DNA from 3 places in the Mesorhizobium sp. M2A.F.Ca.ET.046.03.2.1 genome. Region 1 is predicted to be linked to each of the others. Evidence: predicted binding sites of a transcription regulator. Region 1 holds the regulator's gene; each other region holds the start of a gene.
What was found. The regulator LexA, encoded in region 1, represses DNA repair genes until DNA is damaged. The targets are predictions, from matches to a motif close to TGTTCNNNNTGTGTTCNG.

Region 1 (5,477 bases):
CGTTGCGGTCGCTGCCAGCACCGAGATCGACCGGGGCGTCGGCTTTCTGCTGGTGCCGGTGTTCCTGGCCGCCGGCGTCATCTATTACTTCTCGCTGAGCACCGAGCCTGATCTCTACAGGCCGCTTGCGGCGGTGGCGCTGATGGCTGTCTGCGCGGCGGTGTCGCGCTCCTGGCAGAAAACGCACCTTGTCTTCATGGCATCGCTTTTCTGCGCGCTCGGCTTCCTCTCGGCCAAGGTGGAGACCTGGCGGATGGCGACCCCGATGCTGGGGTCCGAAATCCAGACCCGGCTGACCGGCCGCCTGGTCACCGCCGAAGCGATGGCCAATGGCCGTGTGCGGCTGACCATCGATCTCATGTCCACCGAGCACCCGACGCTGCGCTACGCGCCGGACCGCGTTCGGCTGTCGGCGCGCAGGATCCCGTCCGGCATGACGGCAGGGTCGATGCTGACCGGCTATGCCAAGCTGCTGCCGCCGACCGGTCCGGTACGCCCGGACAGCTATGACTTTTCCTTCGACAGCTACTTTAGCGGCATCGGCGGCAGCGGCTTTTTCCTGGGCGATCCAAAGCTGTTGGCTCCGGCTTCGACTGCGCCAACGGGGGCACCCTTCGGCGCGCGCATTGCGTCGGCCGTGGAAAACGCGCGCGAAGGGATCGCCGACCACATCCGGAGCAGCATTGGCGGGTCCGAAGGCGAGATCGCGGCGGCGCTGATCGTCGGCGTGCGCGCCGGCATTCCGGAAGCGATCAACGAGTCGATGCGACGGACCGGCATCTATCACATCATATCGATCTCCGGCCTGCACATGGCGCTGGTGGCCGGCACGATCATGTTCCTGCTGCGCGGCGCCTTCGCGTTGTTTCCGGATTTCTCGTCCCGCCGCCCGGTGAAGAAATACGCCGCGGCGATCGCGCTGGCCTCGATCGCCGCTTACCTCGTCATCTCCGGCATCGTGGTGGCGGCCGAGCGAAGCTTCATCATGCTTGCGGTTATGCTTGTAGCGGTGCTCTTCGACCGCGCGGCTTTGACGATGCGCAACCTGGCAATCTCGGCGATTGCCGTCATCCTTGTCTCGCCACATGAAGTGGTCGGCCCGAGCTTCCAGATGTCCTTCGCCGCCACCGCGGCCCTGGTCGGCGCCTATGCCGGCTTTGCCGATTATCGCGCCGGCAAAACGACCGCGCCGCCGGTGAAGCGTTCGTTCCTGAAGTTCCTGTCGCGAAAACTAGCGGTTGGCGTGGGCGGCGCCGCTGTGACCTCGCTCATCGCCGGCAGCGCGACATTGCTGTTTGCGATCTGGCATTTTCAGCGCGTGTCGCCGCTCAGCCTGCTCGCCAATCTGGCGGTCATGCCGATCGTCTCGCTGATTGTCATGCCGTTCGCCGTGTTGAGCGCGCTCGCCATGCCGTTCGGCTTCGACGGTCCCTTCCTCTATGTGATGGGCAAGGGCCTGACAGCGATGATCGCCATTTCGGCATGGATTTCCGACCGCTCGCCAGTCGATGCAGTGGGATTGATCTCGATCCAGTCGGTGCTGCTGGCGACAATCGCGCTCGTCATCGCGACCATGGCCACCACCTGGCTGAGGCTCGCCGCTGTGCCCTTCGCGCTCGCCGCGCTGTTGGCGATCCCGCATGTGCGCACGCCGGATGTGCTGATCTCGGAGGACGCGCATCTCGTGGCGATGCCGATCGGTGGCGGCGAGCTTGCCGTCAACCGCGAACGCTCCAACGAGTTCACCACCGACAACTGGAAGCGGGCGCTGAAGGCCGAGGCCATCGTGCCGCCCGAGACATTTGCCAAGGATGCGCTCGATATCGCCGACCCGGTCGACCTGCCGCCCGGCTCGCCCTTCTATTGCACCGGCGACCTCTGCATTGGCCGGCATCCGTCCGGCGCGATCGTCGCGCTCGCCGAAAACCGCGACAGCGCACGGCCCGCCTGCGGCTTTGCCGATCTCATCGTCATCAACGATGCGACGGCCTACAATCCCTGCTGGGATGAGCGCGTGCTTGTCGTCACCAAGCGCCAACTGGCGCGTGACGGCAGTGCCGCCGTCTTCTTCGATCCGCAATCGGCAACCGCGCGAGCAGCCATCCAATATGCCGTCGAGCAGCCTTACCGGCCCTGGCACGAGCAGCGGAAGTACACTCGCGAGGCGAGGGGACTGGCGCCTTACGAAAAGCCAGAGAGGGCCAAGTCCTCGCAGCCGGATCAGTAGCGCCTGATCAGCCCGACGAGCTTGCCCTGCACCTTGACCCGATCCGGCCCGAAGATGCGGGTTTCGTAGGCCGGGTTGGCGGCCTCCAACGCGATCGAGGCGCCCTTGCGGCGGAAGCGCTTGAGTGTCGCTTCCTCATCGTCGACGAGCGCCACCACGATCTCGCCCGGGCTCGCCGTGCTGGCGTTACGGATGATGACGGTGTCGCCGTCGAAGATGCCGGCCTCGATCATCGAGTCGCCCTTGACCTCCAGCGCATAGTGCTCGCCGCCCATGATCATGTCCGGCGGGACCGAGATCGAATGCGTCTGGTGCTGGATGGCGTCGATTGGCACACCGGCGGCGATGCGGCCCATCACCGGAATGGACACGGCCGAAGCGGCGTCGTCATCATTGCTGGGTGTCGGCGTACGCGAGGGCGCTGCCGGCTTGACCTGTCGGCTTAGATTGCCCTGGCCGCCCTGGATGACGCTTGGCGAAAATTTCTTCGCGGCATTCAGGCCGGGAGCGATCGAGTCGGGCAGGCGCAAGACCTCCAGCGCGCGCGCCCGGTTCGGTAGCCGGCGAATGAAGCCGCGTTCTTCCAGCGCCGTGATCAGCCGATGGATGCCGGACTTTGAGGCGAGGTCGAGCGCTTCCTTCATCTCGTCGAAGGATGGAGGGATCCCGCTCTCCTTCAGGCGTTCATGGATGAACATCAGGAGTTCATGTTGTTTGCGCGTCAGCATTGGCGGCCCCCACGGGTTCCGAAACCAGAATCAGAAAAACAAACCCAGAACAAACACTATCTGTTCCAGTTGTGTTCCGCAACCGTTTAAAGTTTAATGAATTTCTTAAGGCGGGCGAAAGAATGTTGCATCCGACGGTGCCTGGCCGCCACCGGTTGGGCTGTGTCATTTATTCCGCTCGATTTTGCAATTCTCCTTATGCTGAAATTGAGAGGCGACATCGTCGCGGAGGTGCTGAAGGGATCCAGTCAGCTGACCCAACCATGTACCGTAACGTGAACGAAACGAACTCAAAATGCCAACCTTGGCGACGATTCCGATCCTCAGCCTTTGCCGTCTATGGACCAGCTAATATAGGACAGAAGGTTCTTGCCGGGTTGCGGACGGTGATGGGACAACCGCCTTGGTCGCCGGAGGGATGTAGCGGCCTGGGTCGAAATGGAGGCGGTAGCACATGAGGGGAATTCCCGATCTTGCCGAGGTCGAGGCGATGGACGCTGCGGACCCGCTGCGCCCCTTGCGCGATCGCTTTGTTCTGCCGGAAGGGGTGATATACCTTGATGGCAATTCACTGGGCGCCGCTTCGATCAATGTCTTCAACGAGATCGAGACGGCCGCGAAGCAGGAATGGGCGCAGGATATCATCCGTGCCTGGAACACCGCCGGCTGGTTCGACATGCCTGTCCAGCTGGGCGACCGGCTCGGGCGTCTGATCGGCGCCGCGCCTGGCCAGACGGTGGTATGCGACACCACCTCGATCAACATCTACAAGGTCCTGCATGCGGCGCTCGCGATGCGACCCGACCGCTCGGTGATCGTTGCCGAAGGCGACAGCTTTCCGACCGACCTCTACATGGCGGAGGGGGTGTCCTCGACGCGGCCCGGCGCGGTGCTGCGGCTCGAGGGCGTCGATGCGCCGACGATCGAGGAACTGATCGACGACCGTGTCGCGGTCATCCTGGTCAACCACGTCAATTACAAGTCCGGCCGGTTGCGCGATATGGCGGCCCTGACCCGCAAGGCCCATGACGCCGGCGCGCTGATCGTCTGGGACCTCTGCCACACGGCCGGCGCCCTGCCGGTGGATCTCGACGGCTCGAATGCCGATTTCGCGATCGGCTGCACCTACAAATATCTCAATGGCGGACCGGGCGCGCCTGCCTTCATCTATGCCGCCACCCGCCATCATCACGACATCAGCCAGCCGCTCAGCGGCTGGTGGGGCCATGCCCGACCGTTCGCGTTCGAGCAGGGTTATGCCGCCGGCACGGGCATCCGGCGATTCCTGTGCGGAACGCAGCCGATGCTGTCGATGCGGGCGCTGAAAGGTTCGCTGGATCTCTGGGACGAAGTCGACATGACTGCCGTGCGCGAGAAGAGCGTCGCGCTGACGGATCTGTTCATCCGCCTTGTCGAAGCTCGATGCGGCGCGTTCGGTCTCGAGCTAGAAAGCCCGCGCAACGGCGCCGAGCGCGGCAGCCAGGTGTCGTTCGCCCATCCACATGGCTACCAGGTGATGCGCGCCTTGATCGAGCGCGGCGTGATCGGCGATTTCCGCGCGCCGTCGACCGTTCGCTTCGGCTTCACGCCACTCTATGTCGGCTACCGGGATGTCTGGGCCGCCGTCGAGGTGCTGGAAGACATCCTGCGCACGAGCGCCTGGCAGGAGGCGCGCTATGCGATCAAGGAGGCCGTCACCTGACTTCGAATGGCATGCCGAACAAAGACAACTCGAAATCGATCAGATCGCAGGAGGGGCCGGTGCTGGGACTCCGCATTGTCGACTGGGATGACGCCTACGCCAACGGCGCGAACATCGCTGGCGGCGACCGCTGGCCGGCGGCCTGGGACGGCCCAGCTCAGGCATTTCGCGAAAAGCTGTTGGCGCAGGGCAGGGCGCGGCTCGACATCGTCTATGGCGAGGCGCCGCGCAGCCGGTTCGATCTCTTCCTCCCGCCTGCCGCGCCGAAGGGGCTCGTCGTGTTCATCCATGGCGGCTACTGGATGGAATCGGACAAGACATCCTGGTCGCATCTGGCCGCCGGCGCTGTCGGCCGCGGCTTTGCCGTCGTCATGCCTTCCTATACGCTGTGCCCGCGAACCAGGATCGGCGGCATCGTCAATGAAGTCGCGGCCGCGATCGGCAAAGCGGCGGCCATGGTCGAGGGACCGCTGATGCTGACCGGACATTCGGCCGGCGGACATCTCGCCAGCCGGATGGCGACGACGACTTCGCCGCTGGGCGCCATGGTGGCGCAACGCATACGCAAGGTCGTTTCGATTTCAGGCCTGCACGACCTTCGGTCGTTGATGTTCACGGCTTTGAACGAGACGCTGAACATCGACGAACGGGAAGCGTTTAGCGAAAGCCCGGCGCTGCTGCGGCCCGTGCAAGGAACCCGCATCACCTGTTGGGTCGGCGGCGGCGAGCGCTCGGAATTCCTGCGCCAGAGCGTATTGCTCGCCAACATCTGGAGGGGGCTTGGCGCCGCTACCCAGTCAGTTGTCGAGCCGGATCGGCA
Region 2 (5,477 bases), 1.3 Mb from region 1:
TATGGCCATAGGCCTGGCGCGAGTCGACCTGGCTGAACGAGGTCGTGGTGACGCCGATCTGCGGATAGAAGGCCCGATAGCGCTTGCTCTCGTCGGCGCCCGCGGCAAGCGCCGCGAAGGAATCACGCAGGAATTTGGTGTTGCGATCATAGAGCGCCTGCAGCGCCGCGACGGCCTTTTTGGCGTCATGGAAGCTCTGCGCGCCGAAAGGCTCCGGCATCACGACCGATTCAATGGCTTGGGGGTAGATTCGCTTTTCCATGTCTCAATATAGAGATTCAGGATGGCGCTTGGGAGGGGGATGTGGGACCGCGAGAGCCGATAGCGTCGATTTTCTTCGGATGTGTTTAATGCATGTCGCCCAGAAGTGTGCGCGGTTCTGGGACAACGACATGCAGCAAAACAAAGACTTAAAGCGCCTCGCCTGAACCCGGTTCAGCGCGACGCGCTTTAAGGCGCGCTGGCTACGAGCCAGTCGCACCGTTCGACACTCTATAAAGCTTGTCCGCGCTGCAGGCTGATCAGCAGCACGAAGCCGACGCTCCTGTTCTTATTCGCCGGCGCCTCGATCCTGTGGCCCGCATCGGCGCGCATCATCGGCACAGCCAGCACCGGGGCGGCGAGCAGCATCAGGATGAGCGTCGCCCGCGGCAGCAGCCTCAGGATCTTCGTTGTGGTGGCGGCGATGCGGTTCATTTTGGTGGTGTCCCGATTTTCAATGTGGTCGATTTTCAACTTTGTCGTTTCAGCGCGTCACTTGGTTCACGGAGCCGAGAACGCAGCCACGGGCCGTTCCCACAAGCGGGCCGAGTGCCCGCCCTCGGCCACCAGGATGGCGAAGAGCATGCCGAACAGGCTCATCAGCAGGCAGACGATGGTGAAGCGACGGGCAAGCATTTTCTCTCTCCTTCAATGCGGGAGAGAATGCCGCAATGCCTCTGAACCGGTTATGAGACCGGTATTCATCTGCGGTTCAAAATGATTGACGAGGTCTCAAGCCGCCGTCGGCGACAAGACCGTTCGGCGGAGCGCCGCCGCCGCAAAAGAAAACGGGGCCGCTCGGGGCCCCGTTTCGGATGATCTCGGAAGGTCAGTTACAGCTTGTGCCAGGTCTGGCTCTTGCAGATCAGGCCGCCGAGCACGCAGCCGCTCATCTTGAGCGATGTGCCCGACAGCGTCGCCTTGCCGGAATAGGTCTTGTCGGTTTCCGGGTCGGTGATGGTGCCGGTGTATTTGTTGTCGCCAGCGGCCTTGAAGGAGCCGATCGTCTTGCCGGAGTACTTGCCGGATTTCAGCGTGATGGAGAACGCATCGCTGCCAGCGATCGCCGCCGTTGAGCCGGCCTGCGTCTTCCAATTGCCTTCGATCGGGTCGGCCCACGCGGCGCCCGCCATGATCAAGGTCGCCGCCAGGGCCAGGCTCGTCTTTCGAAACATCTTGTGCTCCTCCCAATGGGTATGCGGCGGGCTCCGGCCCGCCTTCCAGTCCCTTACGCAAAGGTAAAGCTAATCCAGCTCCCGCCAAAACAAAAGCGGTGCCGCCACGGAAGGTTGTAGCGGTTTTCGCCGTGCGCATGGCCGAAAATGAACGGCACCGGAAAAATGCTTCGGTTCCCGTGGTTAGCGAAGTCTTGATTCCGCTCCCGCCAATTTTCATCGAATTTGACGCAAGACCGCGCAAACGCTGGATTCCCATGCTTAACGGTTTCCCGCGTTTACCTCTTGTTTTAGCTTTGTTTTCCGCAAATTAAGCAAGCCATTTAACGACGGATTCAAAGCCAGGCTTCATCCTCGAAAGCATCGAAAGAGCGGCCCGCCCCGAGGGAAATCAAGGGACAGAAGGAGGCAGCTCTCGGGAGCCAGACAGGGGATTGAAATGGCACGTTTTGAAATGCTTGAAGACGGCTTCGGCGCCATGGGGGCAACTGCCCAGGCCGACATTCTTTTCGAACTGGGCATGATGTATGCGACCGGCCGCGATTGCGAGACCGATGTCGTCGCCGCCCACAAATGGTTCAACATCGCCGCGATCAAAGGTTCGGTCCGGGCCGCCGAGCTGCGCTCGGAACTGTCTGCCACCATGTCGAAGGTGGAGATCGCCATGGCGCTGCGCGAAGCCCGCGAATGGATGACGATGCACTGATCCTGCGCGCAGCGCTGAGAAGTTGATTTGGACAAGGCCGCGAAAAGACGGCCGGCCCACAAGACCAAGAACGCGGCAGGTAAACAAACTCAGCCGCGCGAAAAAACAGGGAAGCGAGCGGGTTTCAGGCGCGGGGCGTCTGGGGAGCTCGACTGCAAAAGCCGCGACCGACCGAAACAAGGTCGGCGCGGCTTTTTGCATTACGCTAGGTAATCACGCGGGCGCGTGGCCCAAGAAATCCTCGCCGGAATGAACCAAAACCGGCCGTACTGTCCTCTCGACAGTCTCGGCGAAGGGTGAAATTGTCCCGGCTCTGTGAAAGAAGCGCGGCCATGCCGCCGCGCGCAAGTGGAGGAGTTCTGATAGCCATGAAAAGATTGGGTATTTTGAGCGCGGCCGCATTTGGCCTGATGATGAGCGCCCCGGTTGCCTTTGCCGACGACATCACCATTTCGGTGGTCGGCCCGATGACCGGCCAGCTCGCCACCATCGGTGACCAGTTCAAGCAGGGCGCGCAGGCTGCCGCCGAGGCCATCAACGCCGCCGGCGGCGTCAACGGCTCGCAGATCAAGCTCGACATCGAGGACGACCAGTGCGATCCGAAGCAGGCGGTGTCGGTTGCCAACCGCATCGTCGCCAACGGCGTCAAGTTCGTCGACGGCCATGCCTGCTCGGGCTCGAGCATTCCGGCCTCCGCCGTCTATGCCGAAGCCGGTACGCTGATGATGAGCCCGGCCTCGTCGAACCCGGTGTTGACCGATGCCGCCGCCAAGTCCGGCTGGCCGACGATCATGCGCCTCTACACGCGTGACGACGCGCAGGGCGCCTTCATCGGCCCGTGGATCGCCAAGAAATATGCCGGCAAGAATGTCGTCGTCCTGCACGACAAGAGCGCCTACGGCCAGGGCGTTGCCGACGCCGTCAAGGCGACGATGAATGCGGGCGGCCTCAAGGAAGTCGATTACGAAGGCATCAACGCCGGCGAGAAGGATTACTCGGCCCTCGTCACCAAGCTGAAGGAACTCAAGGCCGACGTCGTCTATTTCGGCGGCTACCACCCCGAGGCTGGGTTGATCCTGCGCCAGGCGGCGGAGCAGAACGTCAAGTTCCAGCTGATCATGCCGGATTCGATCGCATCGCCGGAATTCTGGCAGGTCGCCGGTCCAGCCGGTGAGGGCACGCTGTTCGTCTTCCCGTCGGACCCGCAGGCCAAGCCCCAAGCGAAGGACGCGGTCGCCAAGATCAAGGCCGGCGGCTTCACACCTGAAGGCTTCACGCTGTTCTCCTATGCCGTGATCCAGGCCGTCGCCGAAGGCGTCAAGCGCGCCGGCACCGACGATCCGGCCAAGGTCGCCGAGGCGCTCAAGGACGGCAAGCCCATCAGCACCGTCGTCGGCGACGTCATCTTCGACGAGAAGGGCGACCTCAAGAACGCCAGCTACGACATCAACCAGTGGCACGACGGCAAATACGCGCCTATCCAGCAGTAATCGCTCCTGTTTGTGTGAAGGTGGCCGGGGCTCGTCCCGGCCACTTTCGTTTTATCGCTGGTCCTCCGCGAACCGCACCAGCACCGTGCCGTCGCTGACCTGAGCTCCCTCGGCCGCGATCTCCGCGATCACCCCGTCATGCGGGGCGGCGATCATGTGCTCCATCTTCATCGCCTCAAGGATCAGAAGCGGCTGGCCCTTGATCACGGCATCGCCCACTGCTGCCCGCACCAGCTTGACCAGCCCCGGCATCGGCGCGCGCAGGCTGCCTGAGGCGGCTCCCGCCTCGTCGGCCTTGGCGAGCGGGTCGCGAACCGTGAAGGTGTAGCCGACGGCGCCCTCGAAGACCGTGACGTGGCCGGGCCAGCGGACGGCGCGCGGCATGGTTCTCAGATCATGCGTGTTCACGGCATCATGCGGCGCCTCCAGCGCCACCTGGAAGCGGCCGTCCGGCCGCGCCGAAACCCGGGCCAGAATGTTCTCCTCGCCATGGCGCAGGCGGATGCGGCGCGCGAGCGTGTGGAAATGGGCATAGCCTGAGAGCGTCGACCACGGATCTGCGGCGGCACCTGGCGCGCCGGCGTCGGTCGCGGCCAGCGCCGCGGCGGCAATCGTCTCGTCGCTTGGCGCGGGGATGGCGGTGAGCGCCTCCTGATGCCTGCCGATCAGCCCGGTATCGACATCGCCGGCCGCGAAATCGGCGTCCGCGGCAAGCGCCGCCAGGAAGGGGGTGTTGACTGTCGAGCCGGCAACTTCGGTCTCGGCGAGCGCACCGCGCAATGCCGCAAGGGCGGCGTTCCTGTCCTTGCCGTGCACCACCAGCTTGGCGATCATCGGGTCATAGAAGGGCGAGATCGCGTCGCCGGCGCGTACGCCGGTTTCGACGCGCATCGCAGCACCCTCCGGCGCCGCGTCTGGGAATTTCAGATGATGCAGCCTGCCGGTCGCGGGCAGGAACCCTTTCGCAGCGTCCTCGGCATAGAGGCGCGCCTCGAAGGCGTGGCCGGAAAGCGCGATCTCGCCTTGCGTCTTCGGCAGCCTTTCGCCGGACGCGACGCGCAACTGCCATTCGACAAGATCGACGCCGGTGACCATCTCGGTGACGGGGTGCTCGACCTGCAGCCGCGTGTTCATCTCCATGAACCAGAAGCGGTCGGCTTTGAGCCCCTGGGAGGCGTCGACGATGAACTCGATGGTGCCGGCACCCGAATAATTGATCGCCTTGGCGGCCTTTACGGCTGCCTCGTTCATCGCCTTGCGCAGCGCAGGCGTCATGCCGGGGGCGGGGGCTTCCTCGATCACCTTCTGGTGGCGGCGTTGCGCCGAGCAGTCGCGTTCGAAGAGATGCACGGCATTGCCGAAATTGTCGCCGAACACTTGGCACTCGATATGGCGCGGCTTGTCGACATATTTTTCGACCAGCACCCGGTCGTCACCGAACGCCGCTTTCGCTTCGCGCCGCGCGCCCGACAGCGCTTCGGAAAAATCGTCGGGATGGTCAACGCGGCGCATGCCCTTGCCGCCGCCGCCGGCGCGCGCCTTGATCAGGACGGGGTACCCGATCTCGCGCGCCTTGGAGGCGAGCAGCACGATCTCCTGCGCTTCGCCATGATAGCCGGGCACGACGGGCACGCCGGCCGCCTCCATCAGCCGCTTGGCGGCGTCCTTCAATCCCATGGCGCGGATAGAGGCGGCGCTCGGCCCGATGAAGACGAGGCCTGCCGCGGTCACCTGGTCGACGAAATCCGGATTTTCCGACAGGAAGCCGTAACCGGGATGGATCGCCTCGGCGCCGGTGGCGAGCGCCGCGGCAACGATCTTGTCGCCGCGCAGATAGCTTTCGCC
Region 3 (5,477 bases), 3.6 Mb from region 1:
GGCGCTGCTCAGGCTGTTCCTGCCCTCAACCAGCGAGATCAGCAGCCTTGTCTCGCTGTTCCTGTTCGCGCTGTCGGCGCTGCTGACCTGGCGCATGACCAATGCGTCGATCGGCAAGGGCGCCGCCGTGGGCACCGCCGTCTTTGTCGGCATGTTCATCGCCTCGCTGCTCGTCCTGTTCGGCCTGCAGGCGCTGCTCGGCATCGACATACCGGACAGCACGACGGGTTAAGTGTCGGGGTCCCCGGCGATGGTGAATTTGCCGGGCGCCTCCGGATAGTCGACGCCGACGAGAAAAAGCCCGTCCGGCGGCGCTACCTGGCCGCAGGCGGCGCGATCGCGCGCTTCGAGCGCAGCCTTGAGATCGGCCGCGCCCCAGGAGCCGTCGCCGACCCGCCGCAAGGAGCCCACCATCGAGCGAACCTGGTTGTGCAGGAAGGAGCGCGCCGAGCTGCGCACCTCGATGAAATCGCCATCGCGGCTGACCTCGAGGCGGTCAAGCGTGCGGACCGGGCTTTCGGCCTGGCACTGGGTGGAGCGGAAGGTGGTGAAGTCGTGCTTGCCGAGCAGCACTTTCGCCGCCTCGTGCATGGCCTCGGCGTCGAGCCGTTTCGGCACCCACCAGACCTTGCCCTTTTCCAGGGCCGGCGGCGCGCGACGGTTGAGGATGCGATAGAGATAGTGGCGGCCGGTGGCGGAAAAGCGCGCGTCGAAATCATCGGCGACAACCGCCGCCTTGAGGATGGCGACGCGCGCGCCGACCGCCTGCAGATGGGCATTCACCGCATCGCGCACCTTGTCGCCCGGCCACGCTTTGGCAAGATCGACATGCGCCACTTGGGCGGTGGCGTGCACGCCGGCATCGGTGCGGCCGGCGGCCCGTATTCTTACGTCTTCGCCGCAGAACTTTTCGATCGCCTGCTCGATCGCCTGCTGCACCGAGGGCTGGTCGGCCTGATGCTGCCAGCCCGCGAACTGGCTGCCGTCATATTCGATATCGAGCCGAAAACGCGGCATGCCAGCTTGTGCTGCCTTAGCCTAGGCGGCCAAGGCGGTGAAAGCGGAAGCGTAGACCAGCCTGCCGGTCTCGGGCGCATCGCCCCAGGCCAGCGCCTGCAGCGCCTCGCCCTGATACTCGCTGTCGAAATTTGCGGCGCGGCCATGGGTGTAGCCGAAGCGGCCGTAATAGACTGGATCGCCCAGGACAACGGCCAGCGTCTCGCCGGCTTCCTTGAGGCGGATATGCGCCTCGCGGATCAGCGCACCGCCGATGCCGGTGCCGTGGAAGGAGGGTTCGACCGCCAGCGGCGCCAGGGCGACGGCCGCGAAACGCTTGCCGCCACTCTGCACGTAAAGCCTGGAAAACAGGATGTGGCCGACGACCTGGCCGTCTTCCTCGGCAACCAGCTCGACGACGGCGTCGCCGCCGGTGACCAGGGCATCGACCAGCCCGGCTTCCGCCTGCTGGCCAAAGGCATGTTCTTCGACGAGGCGGATCGCCTCGCGATCCCGCGGCGTCGCCGCGCGTATCGACATCATGCTCATGTCAGTTTCGTTCCTTTTGCGATCTTGGCGCCGCGCAAGAACTCCTGCGCGGCGGCAGGCTTTCCGCCCGCCCGTTGAACTTCGACCAGCCTGACCGCGCCCGATCCGCAGGCGACCGTCAGCCGGTCATCGAGAATTCCTCCCGACTCGCCGACGCCCTCCGAGAGCGCCGAGCGAAGCAGTTTCAGCCGCTCCATGCGGCCGCCAATTTCGACCTCGCACCACGCGCCCGGAAAGGGCGAGAGGCCGCGAATGTGATTGTGGACTTCGCCAGAAGGCCGCGTCCAGTCTACGCGTGTCTCCGATTTATCGATCTTTCGGGCGTAGGTCACCCCTTCCGCCGCCTGCGGGGTAAATGTCAGACAATTTATCCCCAACTGCGCGAGCGCCTCGACCATCAGCGAGGCGCCCTGAACCATCAGGCGGTCATGCAATTCGCCGGCCGTCATATCGGGTGCGATGGCGACTTTTTCAACCAAAGCCACCGGCCCGGTATCCAGACCCTCTTCCATCTTCATGACCATCATGCCGGTCAAGGCATCGCCCGCCATGACGGCGCGCTGGATGGGAGCAGCACCACGCCAGCGTGGCAAAAGCGAGGCATGGCCGTTGAGGCAGCCGAGCCACGGCGCGTCCAGAATGGCTTTCGGCAGCAGCAATCCATAGGCGACGACCACGGCGACATCGGCCTGCAGGGCCGCGAATGACACCTGCTCGGCTTCGCCCTTCAGCGATGTCGGCGTTCGCACTTCAAGCCCCAGCCGCTCGGCCTCGCGCTGCACCGGCGACGGCGTCAGTTCCAGCCCGCGCCGGCCGGCGGCACGCGGCGGCTGCGTGTAGACGGCCGCGATCTCGTGACCGGCTTCGGCGATGGCGCGCAAGGTCGGCACGGAAAAGTCCGGCGTGCCCATGAAGATGACGCGATGCGGCATGAGGTCCTGCGATCCTGTCTTACGGGAGGCTCAAGTGCTCGCGCGGCCGAAACGGCCCTCAGCCCACCATCTTGCCCGGCGCCTTGTCCTTGGCGAGCTTCTTGAACTTGCGCACCACCATGTCGCGCTTCAACTTCGAGATGTGGTCGATGAACAGCACGCCGTTGAGATGGTCGATCTCGTGCTGCAGGCAGGTGGCCATCAGGCCTTCCGCCTGTATCTCCTGCAGCTTGCCCTCGCGGTCGAGATATTTCACCCGCACGGAAGCCGGGCGCTCGACCTCGGCATAATAATCGGGAATCGACAGGCAGCCTTCCTCATAGACGGAACGCTGGTCGGAACTCTCGAGCACTTCGGGATTGATGAAGACATGCGGCTGAGGCTCCTCGCCTTCCTTGGCGAGGTCGATGACCAGGAGCCGACGCGGCTCGCCGATCTGGATCGCCGCAAGGCCGATGCCCGGCGCGTCATACATGGTCTCCAGCATGTCGTCGGCGAGCTTGCGCAAATCGGCATCGACGCGCTCGACCGGCTTGGAAACCTGGCGCAGGACGGGATCGGGAAGGATGATGAGCGGCTTGATCGACATGGCGTCTCACCTAAGACTTCACTGGAGAAGCGTCAACGGGGGCAGCTTTTCCCTGTTCACGTTTTGATCTGTTCCGGCGATGCGAATCGGTTATGCTGCGCACATGAACGACATGACCTCCATCCTTTCGCAGCCGGTCGCGCGGCTCGGCGCCACCACGGTCACGCTCGGACAGGCGCTTGGTATCGTCGCTGTCCTATTCGTCGTGCTGTTCGCCGCGCTCGTCATCGCCCTGTGGCGCTCCGCCAAGGCGCGCGCGGTCGCCGCGGCGGAAGCGGCCGACCATGCCCGTGACACCGAGGCGCGGATGGCCGACATCATGCAGGCGCAGGCCGAGATGCAGGGGCGCATGGGCGCGATCGCCGACGTCTTCGGCGCCAGGCAGGCGGAGCTTACGCAATCGCTCGGGCAGCGGCTCGACGCCATGACCGGCCGCATCGGCCAGACCATGGCCGAGCAGACCAAGTCGACGCATGAAAGCCTGGCCAAGCTGCAGGAGCGGCTGGCGGTGATTGACACCGCGCAGGGCAATATCCAGTCGCTTGCCGGGCAGGTCGTGCAGCTGCAGGCGATCCTCTCCAACAAGCAGACGCGCGGAGCCTTCGGCCAATCGCGGATGGAAGCGATCGTCGCCGACGGGCTGCCGCACGGCGCCTATGAGTTCCAGGCCAGCCTCAGCAATGGCAGCCGGCCAGACTGCCTGGTGCGAATGCCCAACGGCGCGCCGATGCTGGCCATCGACGCCAAGTTCCCGCTGGAAGCGTGGAACGCCATCCGCGCCGCCGAGGGCGCCGACATGCAGAAGGTGGCGGCGCAGGCCTTTCGGCGCGACATCGAGGTGCATATCCGCGATATCGCGGAAAAATACCTGATCCAGGGCGAGACGCAGGACACCGCCTTCATGTTCGTGCCTTCGGAATCGGTGTTCGCGGAAATCCACGAGAATTTCGAGGCGGTGGTGCAGAAGGCGCACCGCGCCCGCGTCGTCATCGTCTCGCCGTCGCTATTGATGCTGTCGATCCAGGTTATCCAAGCGATCCTCAAGGACGCCCGCATGCGCGAGCAGGCGCATCTGATCCAGGGCGAGGTCATCCGGCTGATGGAGGATGTGGCCAGGGTCGACGAGCGGGTGCGCCGGCTGCAGACGCATTTCGGCCAAGCGGCCAAGGACATCGACGACATTCTGGTCTCGACGTCGAAGGTCACCAAGCGCGGCCAGAAGATCGAGGCGCTGGAATTCGCCGAGGGCGAGACCGAGGCGCCGCGCCCGGCGAAGGCCGAAGGCGGCGCGCGTGTGGCGGACTCCAAGACGGGCCAGTTGAGGCTCAGGGTCGTCGAGGACGGCGAATAGCCTACTGCTCTTCGAGAGTCGTCATGCCCTCGAATTCCGGCAGCCAATGCAACGCCGAGCGGTGCCATTTCTGTTGTCTGGGAACCAGGTCCTGACGCTGCCTGGCGGTCCCGACCCTGATGCCATAGACCTTCGGACCGTCGCCGACAGACGTTGCATAAAGATGCGAGCCGCAGTCGGCGCAAAAGGCCTGGGCGCGCCTGGCGCCGCTTGCCACGACCTTGATGTAGATCTTCGGCGCGCCCTTGATGATCTTGTAGTCGCTTTCCGGTGCCGGAACGGTGACGCGGAATGCCGTGCCGGTCAGTTGCTGGCAGTCGGTGCAGTGGCAGATCGAGGTCTTTTCCGGGTCGACCTCCGCCTCATAGGTGATCGCGCCGCAATGGCATCCGCCGTCGATCTTCATAGACTATGCTCCTCACAAACTTCGCTGCGTTCAACCTAACTATCGTCCGAAGCCTCGGCCATGGCCTTGCGCCGCCGCTCCCATGTGCCAGTCGCCTGCGGCTTGACGAAGAGCCTGGAGATTTGCGGCATTTCCTTCTTGAGCCTTGCCTCCAGGCGCTCGACGCAGGCTTCAATCTCCGGCGCGGTGAGGTGATCCTCGAATTCGATGCTCAAGCCCGCGACGATCTCCTCCGGGCCGACATGGACGCTTAATATGCCGTTCGCCTGCTGGACGGCCGGATCCTGCTGGACGATCGCCAGAACCTTCTTCTGGACCTCGGGCGACGCAGGTTCGCCGAGCAGCAGGCCCTTGCTCTCACGCGCCAGAAAAATCGCTGTGGCGCCAAGGATGAGGGCGATGCCAAGAGAACCGACGCCGTCGAGCTCCGGCCTTTCCAGGAGTTGCGCTGACAGGATGCCGGCGAAGGCGACGACGAGGCCAAGCAGCGCGGCGCTGTCCTCGAACAACACGGTGTAGACGCTCGGATCCTTGCTCGACTGCACGGCCTCGAACCAGCCCTGTCGGCCCTTCTGCCGGCGGAACTCCCTCAGCGCCACCAGCCACGAGCTGCCCTCGAACAAGAACGAAAGGCCGAGCACGATATAGTTGACC

Region 2: EJ072_RS01995 (sel1 repeat family protein) is a predicted target of LexA. The motif match lies at 1,723-1,740, and genes of this name have one in related genera.
Region 3: EJ072_RS13660 (DNA recombination protein RmuC) is a predicted target of LexA. The motif match lies at 3,120-3,137, and genes of this name have one in related genera.

Annotation. Positions count from the first base shown of each region.
Region 1 is NZ_CP034449.1:6,442,633-6,448,109, forward strand. It holds gene EJ072_RS30735 (ComEC/Rec2 family competence protein) at 1-2,227, shown strand, start outside; gene lexA (transcriptional repressor LexA) at 2,221-2,955, opposite strand; gene kynU (kynureninase) at 3,410-4,657, shown strand; gene EJ072_RS30750 (alpha/beta hydrolase) at 4,717-5,477, shown strand, end outside.
Region 2 is NZ_CP034449.1:359,806-365,282, reverse strand. It holds gene EJ072_RS02010 (AMP nucleosidase) at 1-220, opposite strand, end outside; gene EJ072_RS02005 (hypothetical protein) at 493-696, opposite strand; gene EJ072_RS37240 (hypothetical protein) at 763-897, opposite strand; gene EJ072_RS02000 (DUF2147 domain-containing protein) at 1,095-1,436, opposite strand; gene EJ072_RS01995 (sel1 repeat family protein) at 1,876-2,142, shown strand; gene EJ072_RS01990 (ABC transporter substrate-binding protein) at 2,511-3,632, shown strand; partial or broken gene EJ072_RS01985 (acetyl/propionyl/methylcrotonyl-CoA carboxylase subunit alpha) at 3,684-5,477, opposite strand, start outside.
Region 3 is NZ_CP034449.1:2,870,328-2,875,804, reverse strand. It holds gene EJ072_RS13685 (transporter) at 1-232, shown strand, start outside; gene truA (tRNA pseudouridine(38-40) synthase TruA) at 229-1,017, opposite strand; gene EJ072_RS13675 (N-acetyltransferase) at 1,039-1,545, opposite strand; gene fmt (methionyl-tRNA formyltransferase) at 1,542-2,477, opposite strand; gene def (peptide deformylase) at 2,536-3,066, opposite strand; gene EJ072_RS13660 (DNA recombination protein RmuC) at 3,170-4,417, shown strand; gene EJ072_RS13655 (GFA family protein) at 4,419-4,823, opposite strand; gene EJ072_RS13650 (cation diffusion facilitator family transporter) at 4,859-5,477, opposite strand, start outside.